3 regions of the Pseudoduganella sp. jia 12 genome follow, and region 3 is predicted to be linked to each of the others. Evidence: predicted binding sites of a transcription regulator. Region 3 holds the regulator's gene; each other region holds the start of a gene.
What was found. Region 3 encodes FNR, which switches genes on or off when oxygen is low (the NO sensors DNR and NnrR bind a similar motif). Its sites were predicted from a motif close to TTGATNNNNATCAA; they were not measured.
Positions count from the first base shown of each region.

Region 1: a site for FNR is predicted at 2,672-2,685, ahead of ACY65G_RS26355 (glycine-rich domain-containing protein). Genes of this name have one in related genera too.
Region 2: a site for FNR is predicted at 2,088-2,101, ahead of oxc (oxalyl-CoA decarboxylase). Genes of this name have one in related genera too.

Region 1 is NZ_JBUXKP010000014.1:74,629-80,088, reverse strand. Features, by position in the region: gene ACY65G_RS26375 (sugar nucleotide-binding protein) at 1-21, shown strand, start outside; gene ACY65G_RS26370 (hypothetical protein) at 84-356, shown strand; gene ACY65G_RS26365 (hypothetical protein) at 579-821, shown strand; gene ACY65G_RS26360 (glycine-rich domain-containing protein) at 949-1,734, opposite strand; gene ACY65G_RS26355 (glycine-rich domain-containing protein) at 1,927-2,655, opposite strand; gene ACY65G_RS26350 (CHASE domain-containing protein) at 2,794-4,602, opposite strand; gene ACY65G_RS26345 (glutamine--tRNA ligase/YqeY domain fusion protein) at 4,914-5,460, opposite strand, start outside.
Region 2 is NZ_JBUXKP010000007.1:195,110-200,569, reverse strand. Features, by position in the region: gene ACY65G_RS17245 (2-dehydropantoate 2-reductase) at 5-1,021, shown strand; gene ACY65G_RS17240 (hypothetical protein) at 1,110-1,259, opposite strand; gene ACY65G_RS17235 (Crp/Fnr family transcriptional regulator) at 1,436-2,044, opposite strand; gene oxc (oxalyl-CoA decarboxylase) at 2,201-3,907, shown strand; gene frc (formyl-CoA transferase) at 4,029-5,279, shown strand; gene ACY65G_RS17220 (PAS domain-containing protein) at 5,359-5,460, shown strand, end outside.
Region 3 is NZ_JBUXKP010000008.1:95,783-101,242, forward strand. Features, by position in the region: gene ACY65G_RS18630 (response regulator) at 1-2,211, opposite strand, end outside; gene fnr (fumarate/nitrate reduction transcriptional regulator Fnr) at 2,359-3,117, shown strand; gene ACY65G_RS18640 (FixH family protein) at 3,170-3,676, opposite strand; gene ccoG (cytochrome c oxidase accessory protein CcoG) at 3,688-5,061, opposite strand; gene ccoP (cytochrome-c oxidase, cbb3-type subunit III) at 5,065-5,460, opposite strand, start outside.

The DNA of each region.
Region 1 (5,460 bases), on a different contig from region 3:
ACGGCCATCCGCCAGGATTGACGCGCCGCAAACGTGATTTTCCTGCTTGCGACTAACGTAGGCAGACATCACGAGGAGGTCGTATGGAAGCGAACCGCCGGCATCCCAGCAAGGAAGAAGTACGGGCATGGATGGCCCGGCGCCGGGTTTCCTCCCGCGCCGGGTTACCGCTGCCGCTGCCCTCGCCGGATGAACTCCGGCGCGAACTGGGCTGGCATCAGTTGCCGGTGGCCCGGCAGGAAGCGCTCCCGATGGCCCTGCCTCTCTCGCTGGCCGAACTCGCGGCCCTGACGATCGTCACATGGTGCTGGCTGCTGCTGTTGCTGCCCCGCGAGTCCTCGCAATCGGCTTCGTAGGTTACCTACCATAGAATGTGGTGTTGAAATCTCTCGGATTCTCACGCAGGTTGCCAAAATTTAAGCAATCCGGTGTACCATATTGTCCGCATACAAACTACTTCGCCGTGCGCGATGGTTTGTCACCAGAGACCGGTAACGAACCGGCGGAAATGGGTAACCCTGCTATTGCTTCAAAAGAGCATCTTGCTTTAAAAGAGCATTGTCCGAGAAAGTTTGAATATGTCATTCCTGAAAGACCTGACCGCATCGCCGTCGTACAACCCGAACCGCGTCCTCGACGCCATCATTGCCAAGCTGGACCTGAAGAACGACGCGGCCCTGTCGCGCGCCCTCGAAGTGGCGCCGCCCGTCATCAGCAAGATCCGCCACAACACGCTGCCGATCGGCGCCACGATCCTGATCCGCATGCATGAAATCAGCGATTATTCCATCCGCGAGCTGCGCGACCTGATGACGCATTGATGGCCCATCGGTAGCGTACTGATAACGCTAGAGTGGTTCGCTGCGCGGTGCACGAAAACCGCTCGACAATGCGCACACAAAAAAAAGCCGGCCCGTTGCGGGGCCGGCTTTTTTCATTGGGGCGTGCTCAGGCGAGGCGCGGACGTTCCGTATAGAACGCGGTCTGTGCCGGTGCCGCGTCGATACGGCCGGAATAAGCCGTTGCGGTGCCGATGCGGCCCGAATAGGCCGTTTTCGGGCTCACGTTCGCGTCGCTGATCCGGCCGGAATACGCCGTTTGCGCGGCAACGGTCGGCGCGGCGGCGCGGCCGGAATAGGCGATGCGGCCGGAATAGGCGGTCTCCGTGCCGATCCGCCCCGAATAGGCCACATCGGTGCCGATACGGCCCGAATAGGCGGTTTGCGCGCTGATCCTTCCGGAATAGGCCGTGTCGGTGCCGATGCGGCCCGAGTAAGCGACATCGGTGCCGATCCGGCCGGAATACGCGGCATCGGCGCTGATGCGCCCCGAATATGCCGGCTCGGCGTTGCGCAGGTAGGCGTCGCCGAAGGTCTCCTCGTACAGCTCTTTCATCCGGTCGCCCACGCGGCGGTGCGCTTCCTCGTCATCTTCGCCGCGCAGGCCGATGTACGGAAAATGGTGCAGGAAATAGCCGAACACCTTGTCGCAATCGACCGCGTATTTCATCGTATCGAGGATGTGGTAATGCCAGAACGTGTCCACGTCCATCAGCGGCGCGGTCTGCTCGTTCGGAAACATCTTCATCAGGTACAGAAAACGGCGGTATTCGAACTCGACAGCATTGACCTTTTCCAGCGACCAGCCTTCGCCCGATTCCTCGTGCATCAGCTTGACCTTGATGGGCTCCAGGTCGAGTTCGGCGATCTGTTTGAAATGTTCGGTAGAAACCATGTACATCCTCTCCAAGGGTTGCCGGCACTGCGATGCCGTATCTGAATTGATGTTGATGCAAGGAAACATCAACAAACCCCAGTATAGGTCGTTCTTTACGGATTGCAAGAAACGATTCAATCGTGCGGGAAGGCCAGGGGGAAGAGGCGCGGAACCGCTGTTGCGGTTCCGCGACAATGCACCAGGCAGCAGTCAGGCGGTGGTTTGCGCCAGTCGCGGCCGCACGGTGTAGACCGGGCTGACCGCCGGGATTTGCGCGCCGTCGATCGGCGTCGCCGCGTCCGGTGCACGGCCCGACCAGGCGGTTTGCCCGGCCAGCGGCGTTGCCATGCCCGACCAGGCGGTCCTTGCGGCCGGCGTTGCCATACCCGACCAGGCGGTCCTTGCGGCCAGTGCGGTTGCCGCACCCGACCACGCGGTCTTTGCTGCCGGCGTTGCCATGCCCGACCAGGCGGTCTTCGCAGCCAACTGGGTCGCCATGCCCGACCAGGCGATTTGCGTGTCCTGCGATGCCGTCGCGCGGCCCGACCAGGCAGTGGTGCCCGCGCGGAGGTAATCCTCGCCGAACGTTTCTTCGTACAGTTCCTTCATGCGCGCGCCCATGCTTTGATGGACTTGCTCGTCTTCTTCGCCGCGCAGGCCGATATAAGGGAAGTGATGCAGGAAATAACCGAACACCGCCTGGCAATCGAACGCGTACTTCAGCGTATCGAGGATGTGGTAATGCCAGAACGTGTCCACGTCCATCAGCGGCGCGGACTGTTCGTCCGGATATTTTTTCATGAGGATCAGGAAACGCCGGTATTCCTTCTCCACCGCGTTGGCATGCTCCAGGCTCCACCCTTCGCCTGATTCCTTGTGCATCAGCTTGACCTTGATGGGGTCCAGGTCCAGTTCTTCGATCGTCGTGTAGTCAGTCATCCTTGGTCTCCTATTGTTGAGGTAGGTCAATGCAATTAAAACAAGGCCTATTGTTGCCTTTGCTTAAATGGCGCTATTGATCTTGCTCAAACTATAGGAGGCTTATATGCAACTATTTTCTGTTATGAATGATTACTGTTAGTTTGCAAACTCGCCGATTGCCGGCTGCGCAGCGCGCCAGGCTACCGGCACCGTGACGGTGACCGTGGTGCCGCCATGGGGCCGGCTGACGATGGAGCAGTCGCCGCCCAGTAAGCTCATGCGTTCCTCGATGCCCACGAGGCCGAACGAGCCATTCTTGTTGCGGCTGCCGTCGTGCAGGCCGATACCGTTGTCGGCAATGACCATGCGCAGGGTGCCGCCGAGCTGGCGCAGTTCCACGCGCACATGCGTGGCCCGTGCATGTTGCTGGATGTTGCTGAGCGATTCCTGCAGCACCCGGAACAGTGCCACGGCGCAGCGGTCGTCCAGATCCGGCGTGCCGTCGGGGTCGAGCACGTCGCACTCGATGCCGGAACGTTTGCGGAACTGCGTGATCTGCCATTCCACCGCGGCCGACAGCCCGAGATCGAGCACGTTCGGCCGCAGATCGTTGATGATGTTGCGCACGCTGCGGATCGTGTCGTCGATCTGTTTCAGCGTGGCGGTGGCGCGGGAGTGCAGGCGGGGGTGGCGCAACGCCGTGCGGCTGGCCAGGATATCGGCTTCGATCCGCAGCGCCAGCAGGTTCTGGCCCAGGTCGTCGTGGATCTCGCGGGCGATGCGCTTGCGTTCTTCCTCCTTGATCTGCTCGGCATGTGCGGCCAACCGGCGCAGCCGCTGGTGCGACAGTTGCAGCTTGGCCTGGCTGTCGCGCAATTCGCGCGTCATGTCGCGCGCCATCTGCAGCGCGCGCCGCCGCGACGAGACCTGGGCATGGAACAGCGCGTACATCAGCAGCGTGCTGACAAAGCCGACCAGCGCGGCCAGCCACGGCAGGTAGGCGTCAAAGCTCGAGAACAGCGCCCCCCGGGGCGCATCGAAATACACCTGCCACAGCCTGCCGTTGTAGTTCACGGGCAGGCTCAACTCAACATGATCGTCCGGCGGCGCCCGGCCGGCGGCCGATTCGATGCTGTCGAACAGCAGGTGGCCATTCGGATGGCCATCCGGCGGCGTGCCGGCCACGGCGCTGTACAGTCGCACCCGCACTTCGCGCACCGGCGTATCGACCATGGCCGCCTCCACCAGGCGCGGCACGGAAAAGCCGATGCCTACCGAGCCCAGGTAAGCGGCGCGGCGATCGGCCACGGTGTCGACCGGCATGTCCGCCCGGTACACGGGCAAGCGCAACGGCATGCCGAACTGCGTGGGCGCTTCGGGCAATTGCACCGGCAGGCCCGACGTGGAGATCGCGCCCGTGTCGCGCGCCTGCTCCAGGGCACGGGCAACGGCGGGGCGGGAGGCCAGGTCGTATCCGAACTTGCCTTTGGCGCCGTACATCGGTTCGAGCAGCGTGATGACGGTGTAATCGGGCCGCTGGCCGGAGGGCGAGATCCGAAATTCAGGGTAGCCCAGCTCGCGTACCGTCGCACTGCGCATCTGGTGTTCGAACGCGGCGCGGCGCTCGTCCGGCACGTATTGCGCGAAGTTGATCGTGGCGATCGACGGGAAATTATGCGGAATGTCCAGGCCTCGCACGTAGCGATGGAAACTCTGGGGCGACATTTCCTCGCTGGCCTGGAAATGGCTGGCGGCGCCGCGCAGCACGTCGGTACATGCCTTGATGCCGCCGGCAATATTGTGCTGGATGCTGCGGGCCTGGTTGCGGAACCGTTCCAGCGCCTCGCTTTCGAGGGAGTTGGCCATCCATGCGTAGAATCCGGCGCCGACCAGCATCGACAGCAGCACGCCGCTCCACCAGGAGGGTTTCGCTTCGTGCAATTTTCCTGACAAAGGTTGTTTCATGGACGGCGCGCTGGGAGAGCTGAGTTCGTGTTCAAAATATAGGCAGTCGAGGTGAGCTGCGTCAAGAACAAAGCGACTCCCGGACAGGAACCGTTGCGGCAGACGCAGCCCTCGTCTGTCACCGTGGTGAATCTCATGCACGAACGAAAAACAGGGGACGTACCCTGGTTTCCAGGAAAGAAATCCTTATGGCAGCAAGAGTGACGCTGGCGCAGCATAGCCCTGTCTGTCACTAAAATGCCGAGAAACAAGGGTACGTCCCCAGTTTTGCTAATGGAAAAGCCGCCTCGCGGGCGGCTTTTCTTCAGGATTTACTTCGCGCTTCCCCAACTGTCTTTCAGCGTGACGATGCGATTGAACACGGGTTTGCCCGGCCGGGAATCGACCCGGTCGGCCACGAAGTAGCCGTGGCGCTCGAACTGGAAGCGCTGCTCGGCCTGCGCATCCTTCAGGCCCGGTTCCAGGTAGGCGGTCACCACTTCCTTGGCCTTCGGATTCAGGAATTCCTTGAAGTCCTTGCCGCCGGCATCCGGCTGCGGGTCCGTGAACAGGCGGTCATACAGCCGCACTTCCGCTTCCAGCGCGGCGCTCGCGCTGACCCAGTGGATGTTGCCCTTGACCTTGTAGTTGTTCGCGCCATCGGTGCCGGATTTGCTGTCGGGGAAGTAATTGACGTGCACGGCGATCACTTTGCCGTTCTCGTTCTTGTCGTAGCCCGTGCATTCGGCCACGAAGCCGTATTTCAGGCGCACGCGCGCACCCGGCTGGTCGCCGATCGGCGGGTAGAAACGGAAGTAGCCTTTCGACGGTACTTCCATGAAATCCTCTTCCTCGATCCACAGCTCGCGGGTGAACGGG
Region 2 (5,460 bases), on a different contig from region 3:
TATGATGAAGATCGCAGTGATTGGAGCGGGTGCCATCGGCGGCCTGGTGGGCGCGCGGCTGGCGCTGGCGGGCGAGGACGTGACCTTCCTCGTGCGCGGCGCGAACCTGGAGGCCATCCGCAACCGCGGCATCAGGCTGATCGAGGCGTGCGGCCAGGTGCAGGTGGCGGCCCGGGTGCGCGCCACGAACGACTATGCCGCGGCCGGGCCGCAGGATATCGTCATCGTCGCGCTGAAGGCGCACCAGGTGGTGGACGTGGCGGACAGCATCGGCCACCTGTTCGGCCCCGATACGGTCGTGGTGACGATGCAGAACGGCATTCCGTTCTGGTACTTCCATCGCCATGGCGGCGCGTTCGAAGGGCGCCCCGTGCTCAGCGTGGACCCGGCGGGCGTGCTGGCGCAGCGCATCCCGCCCGCGCGCATCCTCGGCTGCGTGGTCTACCCGGCCGCCGAGCTGGTGTCGCCGGGCGCGATCCGCCATATCGAAGGCAATCGCTTCCCGCTCGGCGAGCTCGATGGCAGCACCAGTGCGCGGGCGCGTGCCGTGGCCGCGTGCTTCGAACACGCGGGCCTGAAAGCCCCCGTGCTGGAAAACATCCGGGCGGAAATCTGGCTGAAGCTGTGGGGCAACCTCAGCTTCAATCCCATCAGCGCGCTGGCACATTCCACGCTGGTGGACATCTGCCAGCATCCACTGGCGCGCAACCTGGCGGCGAACATGATGCGCGAGGCGGAAGACGTGGCCGCCAAGCTGGGCATCGCCTTCCGCGTCACGCTCGATCGGCGCATCGAGGGGGCCGAAAAAATCGGCAAGCACAAGACCTCGATGCTGCAGGACGTGGAAGCGGGCAGGGGACCGGAGATCGATGCGCTGGTGGGCTCGGTGATCGAGCTGGCACGCCTGACCGATACGGCGACGCCCCATATCGACTCCGCCTATGCGCTCGTGAAGCTGCTGGAGCAGGCGATGGTACAGGCCCGGGGTGGCGTGCGGCTGCAGAAGGCCGTGGCCGCATAAGGGCACGCCGCCAGCGCGAAAAAAAACCGGGACAGCATGCTGTCCCGGCCTCGGTATCGCTGAAGCGATGTCCTGTTTTGTCGCGCTCTTACAGGCCCCAGGTATAGGCCGCTTCTTCGCGGTCCTGCTGCTGGTCGCTCAGTTTGTCGCGCACGTCCAGCTGGAACAGCGACAGGAGGAATTCACCCAGCGAAAAGCCGTTGGTTTGCTGCTTTGTACTATCAGTGAGACCGTTCATGTGCTGCTCCTTGAATGGTTGAAAGCGTGTATGCCTTTGATTATAAAGGCAGCACACCCCCGGTCCAATTGACGGCAGCCATATCTGTCATTCAATGTATGAATGACTGTCTATGAAAAAGCGCTCAAAAATAAGGCAAAAATATTTCTCGCTTGTTACAGAGAAACTGTTGCTTTTCAGATTTTCCCCTGGTGCTTCAAACGGCTCAGCGTTTCCGGCGACAGGTTCAGGTAGTAGGCGAGCTCCTTTTTCGGCAGCCGCTCGAACAGGTCGGGGAACTTGCGCATGAAGCGGTGCACGCGGCCCGGCGCATCGAGCAGGTGCAGCGTGATGGTGTGCGCCATGATGGCGCTCATCAGGTTCATCACCTCGTACTCGAAAGCCTGCTTCACCACGCTGTGGCTTTGCAGGAAATTCACCCACTGCGACAGCGGCATGCTGGCGACCCTGGCCTTCGTCATGCACACGATGCTGTAGGGCGTCGGCGTCTTCAGGCACCAGGCGGCGTAGCTCGTCTCGATGTCGCGTTCCGACGAGAAGCGCAGGATCATCTCCTTGGCCTCGTGGTTCGTCACCTGCCGCTTCAGGATGCCATCCAGGATGAAGTACTGCTGCATGTCGTACACGCCCTGGTTGAGGAGGAGGTCGCCCTTCTGGTGATTCGTCACCGTGAGGTAGGGCTCCAGTGCGGCCATTTCGCTGTCGCGCAATTCCTTGAGAACGATGTTCTGCTTGAGCTGGGCGCGAATGATGTTTCGTTCCGGGTGGTTGGCAATGAGCGTCATGTCGGGCCGTGGAACTGCATGAATTCACATCATGCGGTGAATCTTGACCGCGGTCAATGATTGAAACGATTGGCGCTGGCTATGATCAATTCCAGGCGATCCAGCTGGCCATGTCGCCCGAACCGACAGGCATCCCGACAATAACCGGAGACAATCATGACCCATAATGTATCGGTAGAAGTCACCGACGGCTTCCACCTCGTGATCGATGCGCTGAAGCACAACGACATCGATACGATTTTCGGCCTGGTCGGCATACCGATCACGGATCTCGCCCGCCTGGCCCAGGCCGAAGGCATGCGCTTCATCGGCTTCCGCCACGAGCAGAACGCCGGCAACGCCGCCGCCATCGCGGGCTACATGACGAAGAAGCCGGGGATCTGCCTGACGGTTTCGGCGCCCGGCTTCCTGAACGGCCTCACGGCACTGGCGAATGCCACCACGAACTGCTTCCCGATGATCCTCATCTCCGGTTCCAGCGAGCGCGAGATCGTCGACCTGCAGCAGGGCGACTACGAGGAGATGGACCAGCTGAACATCGCCCGCCCGCACGCCAAGGCGGCATTCCGCGTGCTGAAGGCGGAGGACATCGGCGTCGGCATCGCGCGCGCCATCCGCGCCGCCGTGTCCGGCCGGCCCGGCGGCGTGTACCTCGACCTGCCGGCGCAACTGCTGGCGCAGACGATCGAAGCCGGTCATGCCAAACGCTCGCTGATCAAGGTAGTCGATGCGGCGCCGCGCCAGCTGCCGGCCCCCGACTCCGTGGAGCGCGCGCTGGCGTTGCTGAAAGAGGCGAAGAAGCCGCTGATCCTGCTCGGCAAGGGAGCCGCCTATGCGCAGGCCGATGCCGACATCCGCGCCTTCGTGGAACGCACCGGCATTCCTTACCTGCCCATGTCGATGGCCAAGGGCCTGCTGCCGGACACGCATGCGCAATCGGCATCGGCCGCCCGCTCGTTCGTGCTGGCCGAGGCGGATGTGGTGGTACTGGTCGGGGCCCGCCTGAACTGGCTCCTCTCGCACGGCAAGGGCAAGACGTGGGGCAAGCCGAAGCAATTCGTGCAGATCGATATCGCGCCCACGGAAATCGACAGCAACGTGGCGATCGCCGCGCCGCTGATCGGCGACATCGGTTCCTGCGTGGGCGCCTTGCTGGCGGGCCTGGACAGTGCCGGCATCGACAAGCCCGACGCCGAATGGCTCGGCGCGATCGCCCAGAAGAAGGAACAGAACACGGCGAAGATGGCGGCGCTGCTGGACAGGAATCCCGACCCGATGAACTTCCATAGCGCGCTGCGCGCCATCCGCGACGTGCTGAAGGACTACCCGGATATCAACCTCGTCAACGAAGGCGCCAACACGCTCGATTTCGCGCGCAGCATCATCGACCAGTACCAGCCGCGCAAGCGCTTCGATTCCGGCACGTGGGGGATCATGGGCATCGGCATGGGCTTCGCCATCGGCGCCGCCGTCACCAGCGGCAAGCCGGTGGTGGCGGTGGAGGGCGACAGCGCCTTCGGCTTTTCCGGCATGGAGCTGGAAACGATCTGCCGCTACCAGCTGCCCGTCACCACGATCGTCTTCAACAACAACGGCGTGTACCGCGGTACCGACGTCAATCCCACCGGCGGCGCGGACGTGGCGCCCACCGTGTTCGTGAAGAATGCGCGCTACGACAAGATGATCGAGGCGTTCGGCGGCATCGGCTACCACGCCACCACGCCCGAGGAACTGACGCACGCACTGGCCGAGGCGATCGCCGCCGGCAAGCCGGCGCTGATCAACGCCGTCATCGATGAAACAGCCGGTACCGAAAGCGGGCGCCTGACGAACCTGAACCCGCAAAGCGCCGCCAAGAAGTAGAGCGCCCTGTAAGCCGCCACCACATTGAATTGCCACGACGCCGGCATCACCCGTGCCGGCGCGGGGACCGCTACGCCCTCAGTTATTACCTCAGTAACAACACTAACAAGGAGACCGCACCATGAGCAAGCCACTGGAAGGTATCAAGATCATCGACTTCACGCACGTCCAGGCCGGCCCCGCCTGCACGCAGATGCTGGCCTGGTTCGGCGCCGACGTCATCAAGGTGGAGCGGCCCGGCGCGGGCGACGTGACCCGCTCGCAGCTGCGCGACATTCCCGGCGTCGACGCGCTGTACTTCACGATGTTGAACAGTAACAAGCGTTCGCTGACGCTCGACACTAAGACGGCCGACGGCAAGGAAATCCTGACGAAGCTGATCAAGGAATCCGATGTGCTGGTGGAGAACTTCGGTCCCGGCGCACTGGATCGCATGGGCTTCACGTGGGAGCACATCCGCTCGCTGAATCCCGGCATGATCGTCGCCTCCGTGAAAGGCTTTTCCGACGGCCACCACTACGAAGACCTGAAGGTGTACGAGAACGTGGCGCAGTGCGCCGGCGGCGCGGCATCGACCACCGGCTTCGACGACGGTCCGCCGACCGTCAGCGCCGCCGCCCTGGGCGACAGCAACACGGGCATGCACCTGGCCATCGGCATCCTCACGGCGCTGCGCTCGCGCGACGTGACGGGCCGGGGGCAGAAGGTGGCCGTGTCGATGCAGGACAGCGTGCTGAACCTGTGCCGCGTGAAGCTGCGCGACCAGCAGCGCCTGGACCGCGTGGGCTACCTGGAAGAATATCCGCAATATCCGCACGGTACCTTCTCCGACGTGGTGCCCCGCGGCGGCAATGCCGGCGGTGGCGGCCAGCCGGGCTGGGTGCTCAAGTGCAAGGGCTGGGAAACCGATCCGAACGCCTACATCTACTTCACGATCCAGGGCCACGCCTGGGCGCCGATCTGCCGCGCGATCGGCAAGGAGGAGTGGATCGACGATCCCGCCTACATGACGGCCCAGGCGCGGCAGGACAAGATCTTCGCCATCTTCGGCACCATCGAGGAATGGCTGAAGGACAAGACCAAGTTCGAGGCGGTGGACGTGCTGCGCAAGTTCGACATCCCGTGCTCGCCCGTGCTGTCGATGAAGGAGATCGCCAACGATCCGTCGCTGCGCGCCAGCGGCACGATCGCCGAGGTGGACCACAAGGAGCGTGGCAAGTACCTGACGGTGGGCAGCCCGATCAAGTTCTCCGACCTGAAGGTGGAGATCAAGGGATCGCCGCTGCTGGGCGAGCATACCGACGAGATCCTCGAGTCGCTCGGCTACAGCCAGAACCAGATCGCCGCGCTCCACGAACAGCGCGTCGTCTGACCCCGGGTCGGCTTTTTCGGTTCTTCCCGTTCGCGCGCCTGCCACAAGCAGGTGCGCATTTTTTCTTCGAGGAGCTCACATGACAACCGGGATCGACTTCGAACAACTGGTGCGCGGCATCGGCGACGGCGTCATCGTCTGCGACGCGGCCGGCGCGATCACATTCTGGAACGACGCGGCC
Region 3 (5,460 bases):
CACCGCATCGGCTTCGGCGCCCTTCGAGATCTCTTCGAGCCGTTCGCGCGCGAACGCATTGAGCATCACCACGATCGGTTGCCGGTGGCCCGCCGCCTCGCGGCGGATCGCCGCGGCCGGCGCATAGCCGTCCGGGCCGGACATGTGCCAGTCGGCCAGCACCACGTCGTACGGCCGGCCGGTGCGCAGGCGGAACGAGAACATCGCCAGCGCGGCGCTGCCGGAATCGACGAGCTCCGCTTCCCAGCCCCAGGCGCGGATCAGCCGGCCGATCAGGTCGCGACTGGTGGCGTTGTCGTCCGCCACCAGCACGGCAAGGTGGCCGGCGGCCGGCTTGCGCGGCGCTTCCACCCCGGGCAGCACGCCGAACGGCAGCGTGAACCAGAAGCGGCTTCCCTTGCCCGGTTCGCTTTCAACCTGGATCTCGCCGCCCATCAGCTCGATCAGCCGGCGCGTGATCGCCAGCCCCAGGCCGGTGCCGCCGAAGCGCCGGGTGATGCTCTCATCGGCCTGCGTGAAGGCCTGGAACAGGTGCGACAGCTGTTCCGGGTTCATGCCCATGCCGGTGTCGCGCACGTCGAAGCGCAGGCGCGCCGTGGTGTTGTCCTGGTCGGCGACCTTGACCTCGACGACGACCTCGCCCTGCGCGGTGAACTTGATCGCGTTGCCGGCCAGGTTCACCAGCACCTGCTGCAGCCGCAGCGCATCGCCGTGCAGCAGCCGGGGGACGTCGGCATCGACGACGATGGCCAGTTCCAGTTCCTTGTCGCCCGCATTCATCGTCATCGTCGTGGCCAGGGTGCTCATCGATTCGTCCAGGTCGAATTCGACCGGCGACAGCTCCATGCGCTGCGCTTCGATCTTGGAGAAATCCAGCACGTCGTTCAGGATGCCCAGCAGCGAATCGCCGGCGGTGCGGATCATGTGCAGGTACTTGCGCTGCTGCGGCGAAAGGTCGGTGTTCTGCAGCAGTTGCGCCATGCCCAGCACGGCGTTCATCGGCGTGCGGATTTCATGGCTCATGTTGGCCACGAAGTCGCTCTTGGCCCGGTTCGCCGCCTCGGCCCGGTCGCGCGCCCGTTCCAGCTCGGCGGCGCGCGTCTCCAGCTCGTCCATCAGCTCGCGCGCATGGTCGTCGGCCGCCTCGCGTTCGCGCATCAGGTCGTTGAACGCGCCGGTCAGCTCGCCGATCTCGTCGCGCGAGGCGACCGGCAGCGGCGTGAAGTGCCGCGGGTCGCCGCGCAGGGCGCCGATCGCGTCGCGCAGGCGCATCAGCGGCGACATCATCCGCAACATGATCCAGGTGATGACGCCCGCGGTGACGAGCGAGGCCAGCGTGCCCCACAGCGCCAGCCGTGACAGCAGGTCTTCGAACGGTTCGGAGGCTTCTTCGGCGGGCAGGATAGCGATCAGGACCCAGGGCACCGTCTTCAGCCGCTTGTAGCTGAGCAGCGCGCGCACGCCATAGCCATCGGTGCTGATCGTGGTGCCCTCGAACCCTTCGCGGATCGCCCGTAACGTCGATGGAAAACCGCGTGGGTCGCGCTGCTGCATCAGGCGGGCGGGGTCACGGTGCACCACGTAGATCGACGGCTCATAGCCGGTGACGATGTAGTAATGGCCGGTGCGGCCCACCTTGGCCGATCGAAGGTGGCCCAGCAGGTTGTCCTTGTACAGCCGCAGCACGCCGATCAGCACGCAGGCCACATCGCCCTCTTCGCTGAGCACGGGCGCGACGATCTGCACGACGGGTTGCCCGACCGACTTGCCGATGACCGGTTCGGCGATCAGCGGCGCCTTTTCCCGCATCACGCGCTGGAAGTAGGCGCGGTCCGCCACGCTGATGCCGGGGCGGCCCGGCAGCGCCGGCACATCCGCCACGATGACGCCAGCAGGGCTGACGACGAGGATATCGTCGAACAGGCGCAGCACGGCGCGGTAGTCGTAGTGGGCGCGCAGGGCGGGCGGGTCGCTGCAGATCTCGCGCGGCTGCCAGCGCGCCGATTCGGCAACGATGTCGCGCAGCAGCGCCATTCGTTCATCGAGTTCCAGCGCGGTACGGGCGATCAGCGCGTCCTGCTGGGCAAACAGCACGCGCGAAAAATCCTCCTGCATGCGCTGGGCCTGCAGAAAGGTGACCAGCGCGATCATCACGATGGACGTGATGGTCGTCGCCAGCGCGACTTTCGCCTTGATACCAAGCGGATGCATGTCTCCTCCCGCCATCTTGTCGGGCCACTATGCGCCGCCGCATGACTTGCACACTGTGCGGAAGGGCACGCTGCATGCAAGTTTCCCGCCGTCGTGTTGGCAAGTGGTATCCAGTACACTGGAGGCCACCGTAACCGGACCATGACCATGATGCACGAGCTTCCCTCCCTCACCCTGCCCGGCGCAACGATCGACATCCTGAAGGCGCGCTGCGCCACCTGCAGCATGCACCAGCTGTGCCTGCCGATGGGGCTGGAGATGGGCGATATGGACAAGCTCGACGAGATCATCGGCCGGCGCCGCAGGCTGCAGAAGGGCGAGAACCTGTTTCGCATCGGCGACCCGTTTACGCGCCTGTACGCGATCCGGCTCGGCCATTTCAAGACCTACCAGATCAACGCCAACGGCGAAGAACAGGTGACTGGGTTCCAGATGGGGGGAGAATTGCTGGGCATGGACGCGATCAGTACCGACCGCCACTATTGCAGCGCGCAGGCGCTCGAAGACAGCGAAGTGTGCGAAATCCCGTTCGCCAGCCTGGAACAGCTGCTGATCGACATGCCGACCCTGCTGCGCCACTTCCACCGCATGATGAGCCAGGAAATCACGCGCGAGCAAAGCGTGATGCTATTGCTGGGCAATATGCAGGCCACGCAGCGCTTCGCCGCCTTCCTCGTCAACCTGGCTTCGCGTTACGAAGCGCGCGGCTATTCGGGCACCGCGTTCCAGCTGCGCATGTCGCGCGAGGATATCGGCAACTACCTGGGCCTCACGATCGAGAGCATCAGCCGGCTGCTGAACAAATTCAAGAAGCTGGGCTTGCTGAAGGTGGCGAACCGCGAAATCGAGGTGCTCGACCTGGCGCGGCTGAAAGCCATCACGGCGGGCACCGAAACCTGCGCCTGACTGCCCACTGTCTGCCAGGGTCCAGGAAATATTCCAGAAAAACCGGTGTCTGTCACCGGTTTTGCCGTGCCGCCAGCGAGGCTGCCCGTTGCGCTGGCCATAGCCATTGGCCCTCCAGGCGCCACGTGCGCTTTTCGTCCTCCACCAGCACGGTCCAGCGGCTGCGCTCGAGCAGCGGCAGCGGCACGGCGAAGTCGCCATCGCGATCGGGGCGCACCAGCAGCCGCAAGTCCTTTTCCGGTTGCGTGGCGTGGGCCAGGTGCACCTGCAGGGCGCCTTGCAACGGCACGGCCGCGGACAGGCGGCCCTGCAGCACGCCGTGCGCGGGATCGTAGCGCAGCGCGACGGCGGCACCCAGCGCGGCGGCGGCGCGGTCGCGCCGCAAGTCCTGGTTGATCGCCTTGCCGCGCTTGTAGTAATCGCCGACCACCAGCGCATCCGGCTGCGCGAAGGCCAGCCAGGCCGTGCCGAAGCCGGCGACCAGCACGGCGGCCGGACCGGCCATCAGCAGCCAGGGCCACCGTTCGCGGTACCACGGCGTGGCGGAAATCGTCTGCATGCCTGTCTCCTTCAGCGCGGCACGATGAATACCGCGCGCTCTTCGACGGCGAGGTGCGCGTCGCCCTGCGCCGCCAGCGTGAATGTGATGTCGTTGGATCCAGCCTGGCCAGCGCCATGCGGTGCCTGCACCCGCACCGGCACGGCACGTGTTTCGGTGGCGGCCAGCGCAACGACGTCGCCGCTGGCCAGCACCAGGCCGGGCAGGCCGGCGACCGCGATGCGGTAGCGGTGCGGCTGTTCGGACGTGTTCATCACCTGCAGCCGGTACACGTTCTCGATCGCACCGCCGTCGACTTCGCGGCCCATCGAGCCGCGGTCGCGGATCACGTCCACCTTGAGGGGGATTCGCGTGGACAGTGCGAAGCCGGTGGCGAAGCACGCCACCAGCAGCGCGGCGCAGTAGGCCAGCACCCGCGGACGCAATGCGCGTTGCCGGATCCGCGCCGCCGGCAGGTTCGAGGTCATCGCGCGGTCCGTGCTGTAGCGTATGAGGCCGCGCGGCTGGCCGGTCCGGTCCATCACGCCGTCGCAGGCATCCACGCAGGCAGCGCAGCCGATGCATTCGTATTGCAGGCCGTCGCGGATGTCGATGCCGGTCGGGCACACCTGCACGCACATCGTGCAGTCGATGCAGGCTCCGTTCGTGGACTTTTTTCCACGCGGTTCGCCGCGCCGCGTGTCGTATGTGATGACCAGTGTATCGCGATCGAACATCGCGCTCTGGAAACGGGCGTAGGGGCACATGTACTTGCACACCTGTTCGCGAAGCCAGCCGGCGTTGCCGTACGTGGCGAAGCCGTAGAACAGCACCCAGAACCATTCCCACGGCCCGAGCGACAGCGTGGCCACGCCGGTGCCCAGTTCGCGCACCGGCGTGAAGTAGCCGACAAAAGTAAAACCCGTCCACAGCGCCACGGCACCCCAGGCGAGATGCTTGGCGGTGCGCTTGCCGGATTTGCGCAGCGACGGACCTTGCCGGTCCAGTGCGATGCGCGCCGCGCGCGATCCCTCGATCCTGCGTTCGATCCACAGGAAGACCGACGTGTACACCGTTTGCGGGCAGGCGAAGCCGCACCACACGCGGCCCGCCACGGCCGTCACGAGGAACAGCCCCCATGCGCAGATGACCAGCAGCGCGGCCAGGTAGATGAAATCCTGCGGCCACAGCACCAGGCCGAACAGGTAGAACTTGCGCGTGCCCAGGTCGAACAGCACGGCCTGGCGGCCGTTCCACGTGAGCCATGGCGTGGCGTAGTAGGCCAGCTGCGTAAGCCACACGCATAGCCAGCGCAGGCGCGCGTAGCGTCCGTCCGTTTCGCGCGGATGGATCGGCTGGCGCTTCTCGTACATGCGGATGACCTGTTCGGGGGGCGGAGCGTTCATGCCTTACTCCGCCGGATTGGACAGGCCCCACACGTAGGCGGCCAGCACATGCGCCTTGCCTTCGCCGAGGAAGTCGCCGAACGCCGGCATCGTGTTGTCGCGGCCCTCGCGGATGGTGTCCATGATCGCCTCGGCGCTGCCGCCGTACAGCCACGTCTTGTCCGCCAGGTTCGGCGCGCCGAGCGCCTGGTTGCCGGTGCCGCCGGCGCCATGGCAGGCCAAGCAGGCGGTGAACTTGCTCTTGCCGAAAACGCTCTTGATCGGATCGGCCACGGGGCTGCCGGAAAGGCTCAGCACATAGTGGGCCACGTTCTCGATGTCCTTGTCGGACCCCAGCGCCGCGCCCATCGGCGGCATCACGCCATGCCGGCCGTTCATGATCGTCTGCCTGATCGCCTC